DNA from 3 places in the Cytobacillus sp. Bac17 genome. Region 3 is predicted to be linked to each of the others. Evidence: riboswitches for the same ligand, from Rfam matches in the RefSeq annotation. Region 3 holds a riboswitch; each other region holds the start of a gene.

Region 1 (3,278 bases), on a different contig from region 3:
GCCTAAACAGTTTTTTGCATCTTTGACAGCCAAAGTGGGGAGAAAACTCCAACAAGGGCATGATGTCATCAATCTTGGACAGGGCAATCCTGACATGCCTACACCAGAGCATATTGTCAAGAGTCTTCAAAGTGCAGCCGATAATCCGCAAAACCATAAATATTCCCCTTTCCAGGGCTTCCCGTATTTAAAAAAGGCAGCTGCTGACTTTTATAAAAGGGAATTTAATGTTGAATTGGATCCTGAAACCGAAATAGCCATCCTTTTTGGTGGTAAAGCAGGATTGGTTGAAATCCCTCAATGCCTTTTAAACCCTGGGGACAGCGTATTGGTTCCGGACCCGGGATATCCTGATTATTGGTCAGGTGTTGCACTTGCCAAAGCAAAAATGGTGACAATGTCTCTAAGAGAAGAAAATAACTTCCTGCCAGTATACAGTGAATTGTCAGCAGACCAGCTTAATGCAGCTAAACTGATGTTCCTTAATTATCCAAATAATCCCACTGGAGCAGTGGCAAACAAGGACTTTTTTCAAGAAACAGTTGATTTGAGCAGGAGCCATGGTATTTGCATCGTCCATGATTTTGCATATGGAGGAATTGGTTTTGACGGCATAAAGCCTGAAAGCTTTCTTCAGGCAGAAGGGGCAAAAGAGGTCGGAATTGAAATTTATACACTTTCAAAAACATTTAATATGGCAGGCTGGAGAGTTGGATTTGCAGCTGGAAATGCAAGTGTCGTCGCAGCACTGAACCTTATGCAGGATCATCTATACGTCAGCTTGTTTGGTGCTGTTCAGGAAGCTGCAGCAGCTGCTCTGTCAGGACCACAGGATTGTGTTAAAGAATTGAATTCCATATACGAATCCAGACGTAATACATTCATCTCTGGCCTCAGGGAAATCGGCTGGAATGTTCAAGCTCCTAAAGGCTCTTTTTTTGCATGGCTCAAGGTCCCTGAACAATTTACATCGGAAGAGTTTGCTGACTATCTCTTGGATAAAGCGCATATTGCGGTTGCACCAGGCATCGGATTTGGTGATTTTGGAGAAGGGTATGTGAGAGCGGGTTTACTGACATCTGAGGAGAGACTTAAAGAAGCAGTGGGCAGAATAAAAAAATTAAATTTATTTTAAATTTTTCTCATAATTCAATTGACAAAAATATTAAGCACTGTCATAATTCTAATTAAATTTTAATTCTAAATTAACTGAATACTCGTTTCGTTTTCTTATCAAGAGCAGGCGGAGGGACTAGCCCTATGAAGCCCGGCAACCGACTTATACATGAGCACGGTGCTAAATCTTGCAGCTTATAGCTGAAAGATAAGAAGATGTTAGATTGCTATCCTAACCTCTTCTTATTTGAAGAGGTTTTTTATTGTTTTCATTCTTTGATTTTTGAAAGGAAGAATATACATGAGTGAAATTATTGCAACGTATCTGGTTCATGATGAAAAACATAACCCGGAGAAAAAGGCCGAGGAGATCGCTTTAGGCTTAACGGTCGGGTCATGGACCCATTTGCCGGAACTAGAAAAACAGCAGCTGGAAAAGCATAAAGGCAGGGTCGTTTCTGTTGAAGACTATACTAAAGATGAAGAAAAAAAGGAAACAGCCGCAGTCATTAAGATTGCCTATCCAACTGTTAATTTCAGTCCTGATTTACCGGCAATATTAACAACAGTCTTTGGAAAACTATCATTGGATGGAAAGATTAAATTGTTAGATTTACAGTTTTCCAATGAACTTAAAAGCTTTTTTCCTGGGCCACGATTCGGGATTGACGGACTGAGGGAAAAACTGAATGTATATGATAGACCCCTTCTGATGAGCATCTTCAAAGGGGTGCTGGGCAAAGACATGGATTTTTTAACTTCGCAGCTGAGGGAACAGGCCCTTGGCGGCATCGACCTTGTAAAAGATGATGAAATTCTATTTGAAAACCGCCTTACACCTTTTGAAGCCCGGATAACCGAAGGCAAAGAAGTGCTAAGGCAGGTTTATGAGGAAACAGGCCACCGTACCCTATATGCTGTGAATTTAACAGGCAGGTCTTTTGATTTAAAAGATAAGGCAAGGAAAGCATCCAGACTTGGTGCAGATCTTCTTCTCTTCAACGTATTCTCGTATGGGCTCGATGTTTTGCAGTCATTAAGAGAAGATGATGAGATAGGGCTGCCTATCATGGCACATCCTGCAGTTAGTGGAGCTCTTTCTGCTTCAAGTGTTTATGGGATTTCCTATCCTTTGCTTTTAGGCAAACTCCTCAGGTATGCAGGCGCAGACTTGTCTCTATTCCCTTCACCTTATGGATCGGTTGCCCTTGAAAAAACTCTGGCCTTATCAATTGGGGATACCCTGACTAGGAATGATTTCTGCAAAAGAACCTTTCCGGTTCCATCAGCCGGCATCCATCCGGGTCTTGTACCTTTGCTTTTCGAAGACTTCGGAATAGACAGTGTAATTAATGCCGGAGGTGGCGTACATGGGCATCCGGATGGGGCAAGAGGAGGCGGTTTGGCATTCCGCCAGGCAATAGATTTAATTTTAAATGGGGCTTCTTTAACAGATGCTCCATCAAACTTCCCTGAATTAAAAAAAGCGATTGATCTGTGGGGGTACAAAGAGGTGGCTGTAAAGAATGGCTAAAGTGGCGGTATTTTGTGATTTTGATGGAACTATTACCGAAAACGATAACATCATTCATATCATGAAGCACTTTGCTCCTTCTCAATGGGAGGGGATAAAAAATCAAGTTCTGGGACAGGAAATTACCATTCAAGAAGGAGTAGGAAAGATGTTTTCCCTTCTGCCAAGCAGTCTGAAAGATGCTATCACCGATTTCATCTTAGAAAATGCAAGAGTAAGAGAGGGATTTCAGCCATTTATCGATTATCTGGAAAAAGAAAAAATACCGCTTTATATAGTCAGCGGAGGAATAGATTTTTTTGTGGCTCCTGTACTGGATAAGTATGGACCCTTTGAAGAGGTGTTCTGCAATAGTTCTGATTTTAGCGGAGATACAATTAATATCTTATGGCCCCATAGCTGCGATGAAAAATGCAATAAGAATTGCGGCTGCTGCAAGCCTTCTATTATGAGGAAACTGGTGGATGAGAACACCTTTAAAGTGGTGATCGGAGATTCAGTAACCGATCTGGAGGCTGCCAAACAGGCAGACTTTGTCATTGCCAGAGATCTGCTCCTGGAGAAAAGCAAAGAGATGAACCTAAATCATTCTGCCTTTGAAACATTCTATGATTGCATTGAGCTTTTA
Region 2 (3,278 bases), on a different contig from region 3:
GGCATAAACAAAGTTGCCTCCGACAAATTCACAGCGGGTGATATAGCTTTCAGGAGATTGAATATATTCCTGAATAAGGGTAATGCCATCAACAGGCTCTTCGAAGGAAGGTCCCTCCACATAAGCTTTTAGAGCTTCAATACTATGGAATAATTGAACACCCAGGCCTTTACCGGCACGGTTATGCTTCGTGATAAACGGCTGTCCGGCAAATGCTTCGGCTGCCTTAATAATATGTTGTTTTCCAACCGCTGCAATCGTTTTGGGAGTCCTGACACCAGATTTGTTTAACTCCAAGTACTGCAAAACCTTACTAACTTCAAGCTTCAGAGCGCTCGTTCCATTCAACACTGTACGGCCATGTGCTTCAAGCCAGGCCAATACTTGTCCCGAAAATTCAGCTGCAAAGCGATGATCACGGGTATGAGAAGAAGCACTCATCCGGCTATAGAAGATTCCTTCTGGAGGTTCTGCCGATAAATCTACCGTTCCTTCGTCTAAATGCCATTCTTCATAAGGAACACCCAGTTCCTCCAGCCTTTTTGTCAAATGGACTGTCCACTCACTATTTTCATGAATTACATATACCTTGCTCATTATTATGGCCCCTTTCTAGCTCTTTATTAAACTGCGTTTTTGTTCCACTAATGGCATAACCGTCTTTGCAAAGCGTTCCATTTCCTCCAGCTGAGGTGAAAATTGCAATAATAATAAGTCTAGGCCAGCTTCTTCATATTGTAAAATCCGATCAGCAATTTGCTCTGGTGTTCCTACTAAGTTTGGCCGCAGACCTCTGTTAGAGACAGAGTAATCCTGCAGCTGAATCTGCTGCTCTAATTGTGACTTTGTAGTGAAATCCTTAAAACCGGCGTAACCGCTGGAATCCTTCACAGCCGTGATTTTTTCAAGCTCAGCAAGAGCTTCTTCTTCTGTATCACGGCAAATAACATAAGCAGCCATTCCGAAAGAACTGAATGGCGCATTGCCCGTTTGTTCACGCCGTGCCTTCATTTCTCCTATTTTCAGATCAATCTCCTCAGCCGTTCCGCCGTGCATAACATAAGCATCACATTTTTCTGCAATGGTCTGCTTGCCTTTTTCGCTTTCACCGCCTGCATAAAGAATCGGGTTAGGTCTTTGAACTGGCTTTGGAGCAAGCTTCGTGTCCCTTAAGTCGTAAAATTGACCGGAATAATGGAAGGTTTCTTCCGTCCATAACCCTTTTAGAACATCAATGAACTCCTCAGTGCGGGCATAACGCTCATCATGTTCTGTAAAAATACCGCCATATTGACGCGCTTCTTCGGCCCACCAGGCAGAAACCACATTTAGAGTAAAACGGCCGTTGCTGATTTGATCAATATTGGCTGCCATTTTTGCTGCTACAGCAGGATTATGAAAACCAGGGCGGACCGCGGTCATAATTTCAATTTTTTCCGTCACGGCTGCAAGTGCGGCTGCCGTGGACCAGGCTTCAAGAGAATCATGGTCCGGTCCTTTAATATCATTTAAATATAATTCAGCTATTAACGTAGTCGAGTATCCCCATTTTTCAGCCGACTGAATGACGTTTTTAGCATATTCAAAGGTTGGCGGCATATTTTCGTCTTCTACATTTCGCAGCCAGCCTCCAAAAATCGGCAACCAGAAACCATATTTCATTTTTCTTCTCTCCTCTTGCATTTTTAAATATCTACTTTTCGCATAACTTAAGTTGGATTTATAAACAATTAAAAAACTCTCCTCCTAAGAAGAGAGTTTTATCAACCCTCTTCTCATCTTTCAAGCGATGCGCTTGCTGGAATTGGCACAGTATTCATCAGAACCTGCTGCCGAGGCTTCAAAGGGCCAGTCCCTCCACCTCTCTGGATAAGAAGAAAATATTCAATTTTTTAATTAATTAAAGCGATAATAATTTAAATTCACCCAATTGTCAATCAATTATTTCTGAACTCTAAATACTAATAAGGATTATCCTTATATAATGACACTCTTAATACATATCCTTCTGGGTAAAATTCCAAAACGCAACAGCAAGACAGGCGGCAGCCCAAATCCCAAGCATGGTTAATGAAAATGGCAGTGACATCCCTTCAATCGGCGGAGCTTGACCTTCTAAGTAGTTAATCAGATCAAAGTTCAAGTTCACTAAATACTTGGAGCTCGTCCAGCTCGAACCGATAGAAGATAACAGGGTGCCTGCGATTAACACGGCCATCATCGCCCCAATTCCAGTCGCTGTATTTTTCACCAGAACCGATATCATGAGGCTTATGGTTCCAACAACCGCTGTTACCACCCAGGCAAGCCCAACTGACATCAGCAGGTATTCCCACATCGACAGGATATGGATGTATTCCGTTGAAAACTCACCAGATGCAGAAGCTTGAAATCCGGTCAAAATAGGTGCAGTCCAGCCATCATAACCGAGCACGATTCCTGAAACCCCATAACAGACAATCACGGTTGCCGCCATCAGCAATGACGTATACAGCAAAACCGTCAGCCATTTAGCCATCAGGATTCTCCATCGTTTAACCGGCCGGGACAGCAATGTTTTGATGGTGCCATCATTATATTCCCCGCTCACAATATCAGCCATTATAATAATAATGAATAAAGGCAGGACAAGCGTAATTCCCTGTGAGAAAAAGATGCGGATAAACGTAGGGGCTCCAGGATAGTTTGGGTTAATATCGTTGTCCAGATAATACTGCTTTTGCTTCAGATCAAATTCAAGGAACTGTCTAAACTCGTCCTGGATTCCGCTCGATGCCAGCCGATTTTGCCGATCGACAATCTCCTGCTGAAGCTCCACTCTCCAGTCCAGAGTACCCTGTTTTTCGATTTTCTCCTGTATCTCCCGGTATTGTGCGTATGTAAACATAGAGACTAGAATGACTAAAATAACGATGACAACCGCCATGCGTTTTTTGGAAGCAATCTTCATCACTTCATTATGAATCAGGCCAACCATATTTGGATTAGACAATATGATCGCCTCCTGTCAAACTAATAAATAGATCCTCCAATGTCTGCACTTTCCTTTCGATCGTCCATACATCAATACCCGCCTTCATTAAAGCTTCATTCAGGAGCGAGGTTTTGCTATCATCCATAAGAGTGTGTATAGTATGGTCATCATATAGTTCTGCAGCCTGGACATATGGGGATTCTTTAAGAATAGCAAGTGCACGAAAAGAATCACTGACTCTCCAATCCACACCAGATGACAGTGCACCAACTAAATCGCTGACGCTGCCGACCTTCACGATCTT
Region 3 (3,278 bases):
CCCATAGACTTGGCCGCTTCAATTACACCTTTATCTATTTCCCTCAAGCCTATTTCCACCATACGGGCATAAAAAGGGGCGGCACCAATAATTAATGCAGGCAGTGCTGCATCTTCCCCGATCATTGTTCCTAGAAGAAACTTGGTAAATGGAATCAATAACACGATCAGAATAATAAACGGAATTGAGCGGAATATATTGACGAAAGCAGAAATAACTTTATTAATTGCTGCGTTTTCCCAGATGTTACCCTTGGAAGTCAGGAAGAGCAGCAATCCCAGAATTGCACCTAAAATAAAAGTTGCGAGAACAGAAATAGCTGTCATATATAGGGTTTCCATTGTAGCTTCCCACATGGAATCCCATTTCACATTTGGAAACCATTCGTTAAGCATTGGAAATCACCTCCACGCCAACCTGCTGAGAATGAATAAATTCAATGGCTTTTGCAACTTCCTCTGCTTCTCCATCAACATGGATGAATAAAGTACCGTAAGAACCATTCTGTGTCTGGGAAATCTTTCCTTGAAGGATATTTACGGTTACCTGGAAATTACGGATCAGGTTTGTAATCAACGGCTGTTCAGCTGATTCGCCGACAAACCCTAATTGCACTACTTTTCCTTTTGGATACAAATCGACCAGATGATCAATCGTTTCCTTAGTTTCTTCAGGCTCTGTCACCTGCTGTACAAACCGCTTTGTAATCACAGCTTTGGGATTCCTAAATACATCCAATACAGGCCCGATTTCAACAATTCGGCCGCCTTCCATGACTGCAACCCGATGGCAGATTTTACGGATAACGTGCATTTCATGAGTAATTAGGACAATCGTTAAGCCCAGACGCTCATTGATGTCAACAAGCAGCTCCAAAATGGAATCTGTAGTCTGCGGATCAAGTGCAGATGTCGCCTCATCACAAAGCAGTACTTTTGGATTGTTGGCAAGGGCTCTAGCAATTCCAACCCTTTGTTTTTGACCGCCGCTGAGCTGGGAAGGATAGGCATCTTCTCTTCCTTCGAGGCCAACGAGTTTAATGAGCTCGTCTACCCTTTTCAGCCTTTCCTGCCGGGAAACACCAGCAATTTCAAGCGGAAAAGCGATATTCTCTCTTACCGTTCTCGACCATAATAGGTTGAAATGCTGGAAGATCATGCTTATTTCCTGACGCGCTTTTCTTAGCTTGCTTCCCTTTATCTTTGAAACCTCATTTCCTGCAACTGTCACACTGCCATGGGTAGGAAGCTCCAGCCCATTCAGCATGCGGATCAAGGTACTTTTACCTGCACCGCTATATCCGATAACTCCGAAGATTTCTCCTTCCTTTACTTCCAGGTTTACATTGTCAACAGCTTTTACCTGGCCTTTTTTTGAAGAGAAAATCTTCTGTACATCTTTTATAGAAATCAACGTGAATTGTCACCTCTTTAATCGAAAGATACAGATTATAATTATTAGACTGCTTATATTCCCCTATTTTTTACTCCTTATAGGCTTTCATGCGCTAAAAGCAAAAATGCCTTTCTGCACATGAGCAGAAAGGCATTAAAAATTAAGTCCTTTCTCTCATCTGTCAAAGCTATGCTTTGAGTGAATTGGCACCATTTCAAATAATTGACGGTTGCCGGGCTTCATAGGGCACTTCCCTCCACCTCTCTTGATAAGAGCGTAACGATTTATATTCAATTAATATTTTAATAAATTAAGCAGTTTATTAATTACGTTTGCTATCGTATCATAGCCATCAAAAAGGTGTCAACGAAGAAATTTTAAACTTTCGGAAAAAAATGAATGGTAAATTTTCCTTTATGCTTTTGCAGAAAGTGATGTAATGCCTGCAGCTGCTTCGATCGCCTGTTCCAGATCTTCAATCAAATCTTCCGCATTCTCGATTCCGATAGAAATTCGAATTAGATCCTCCGGCACTCCCGCAGCTTTTAAACCTTCTTCATCAAGCTGCTGGTGAGTTGTACTTGCAGGGTGGATAATCAGGCTCTTTGCATCCCCGACATTTGCCACATGTGCCCAAAGCTTCAGGCTGTTTATTAGCTTGGCACCTGCTTCTCTTCCGCCAGCAATTCCAAACACAGCCACAGCTCCTGCTCCTTTCGGCATGTATTTATCCGCCAATTTTTTATCCGGATGGCTTTCATTTCCAGGATACAGGACCCAATTAACAGCTGGATGCGCCTCTAGATACTCCACTACTTTTTTCGTGTTGGCAACATGCTCTTTCATCCGTACATGCAAAGTTTCAAGCCCCAGTGTGAATTGAAATGCACTTTGCGCACTCATAGCAGGCCCTAAGTCTCTCAAAAGCTGTACGCGTGCTTTGATAATATAAGCCGCCTCGCCAATTGCTTCGCTATAGACAATATCATGGTAGCTGGGATCTGGCTCTGTAAAGCCCGGGAACTTATGGGAATTCCAGTCAAATTTTCCTCCGTCTACAATAATTCCTCCCATTGTTGTTCCATTGCCTAGCAGCCATTTAGTCGCAGAGTGTATAACAATGTCAGCCCCATGTTCGATCGGCCTGCATAGATAAGGTGTAGCAAAAGTGTTATCGACAATCAGCGGCACACCATTCTCGTGTGCAATTGCTGCTACCTTTTCAATATCCAGGATTTTTAAGCTTGGGTTCCCTATCGTTTCGGCAAAGATGGCCTTTGTTTTATCTGTAATCGCGTTACGGAAATTTTCCGGCTCTTTTGGATCAACCAGTTTCACTTTAATTCCATACTTGGGAAGTGTGACTGCAAACAAATTATAAGTACCGCCATATAAATTGGACGCAGCAATAATTTCATCCCCTGCTTCAGCTATGTTTAAAATGGCAAGCGTAATGGCAGATTGTCCGCTTGCAAGAGCCAGGGCACCAACTCCTCCTTCAAGCAAGGCCACTCTTTCCTCAAATACACTTACAGTCGGATTATGTATCCTGCTATAAATATATCCTGGCTCTTTAAGAGCAAAGAGATCTGCAGCGTGATCTGTATTCTTGAACTGGTAAGCATTGTTCTGGTAAATCGGTACCGCCCTTGCGCCAGTTACAGGGTCTGGCTTCAGTCCCCCATGCACTCCAATTGTTTCAAAACGGTAATTTTTTTGTTTATCAGTCATTGCTTTCTCTCCTCTATAAAAATTTTAGTATTTCTTATCGAAAAACTAAGAAAAATGCAAGGTGCCTGGAGCTAGACAGTTATCAAATTTCAAAGAAAAAAGTCTGATATTATGAAAAAACCCTCTTCATAAGAAGAGGGCTGTATCGTCTC

The links. A riboswitch is a leader RNA that binds a small molecule or an ion and turns the genes downstream of it on or off. The one in region 3 is predicted to bind S-adenosylmethionine.
Region 1: linked by a shared signal. The riboswitch ahead of NR125_RS03815 (2,3-diketo-5-methylthiopentyl-1-phosphate enolase) and the one ahead of NR125_RS08305 (methionine ABC transporter ATP-binding protein) in region 3 are both predicted to bind S-adenosylmethionine.
Region 2: linked by a shared signal. The riboswitch ahead of NR125_RS24555 (LLM class flavin-dependent oxidoreductase) and the one ahead of NR125_RS08305 (methionine ABC transporter ATP-binding protein) in region 3 are both predicted to bind S-adenosylmethionine.

The regions. Positions count from the first base shown of each region.
Region 1 is NZ_JALJRC010000001.1:763,811-767,088, reverse strand. Features, by position in the region: gene NR125_RS03820 (pyridoxal phosphate-dependent aminotransferase) at 1-1,135, shown strand, start outside; SAM riboswitch class I at 1,228-1,331, shown strand; gene NR125_RS03815 (2,3-diketo-5-methylthiopentyl-1-phosphate enolase) at 1,418-2,650, shown strand; gene NR125_RS03810 (2-hydroxy-3-keto-5-methylthiopentenyl-1-phosphate phosphatase) at 2,643-3,278, shown strand, end outside.
Region 2 is NZ_JALJRC010000032.1:38,695-41,972, reverse strand. Features, by position in the region: gene NR125_RS24560 (ATP-grasp domain-containing protein) at 1-597, opposite strand, end outside; gene NR125_RS24555 (LLM class flavin-dependent oxidoreductase) at 613-1,662, opposite strand; SAM riboswitch class I at 1,773-1,876, opposite strand; gene NR125_RS24550 (ABC transporter permease) at 1,994-2,977, opposite strand; gene NR125_RS24545 (ABC transporter ATP-binding protein) at 2,985-3,278, opposite strand, start outside.
Region 3 is NZ_JALJRC010000004.1:73,079-76,356, forward strand. Features, by position in the region: gene NR125_RS08300 (methionine ABC transporter permease) at 1-395, opposite strand, end outside; gene NR125_RS08305 (methionine ABC transporter ATP-binding protein) at 388-1,413, opposite strand; SAM riboswitch class I at 1,567-1,670, opposite strand; gene NR125_RS08310 (O-acetylhomoserine aminocarboxypropyltransferase/cysteine synthase family protein) at 1,810-3,126, opposite strand.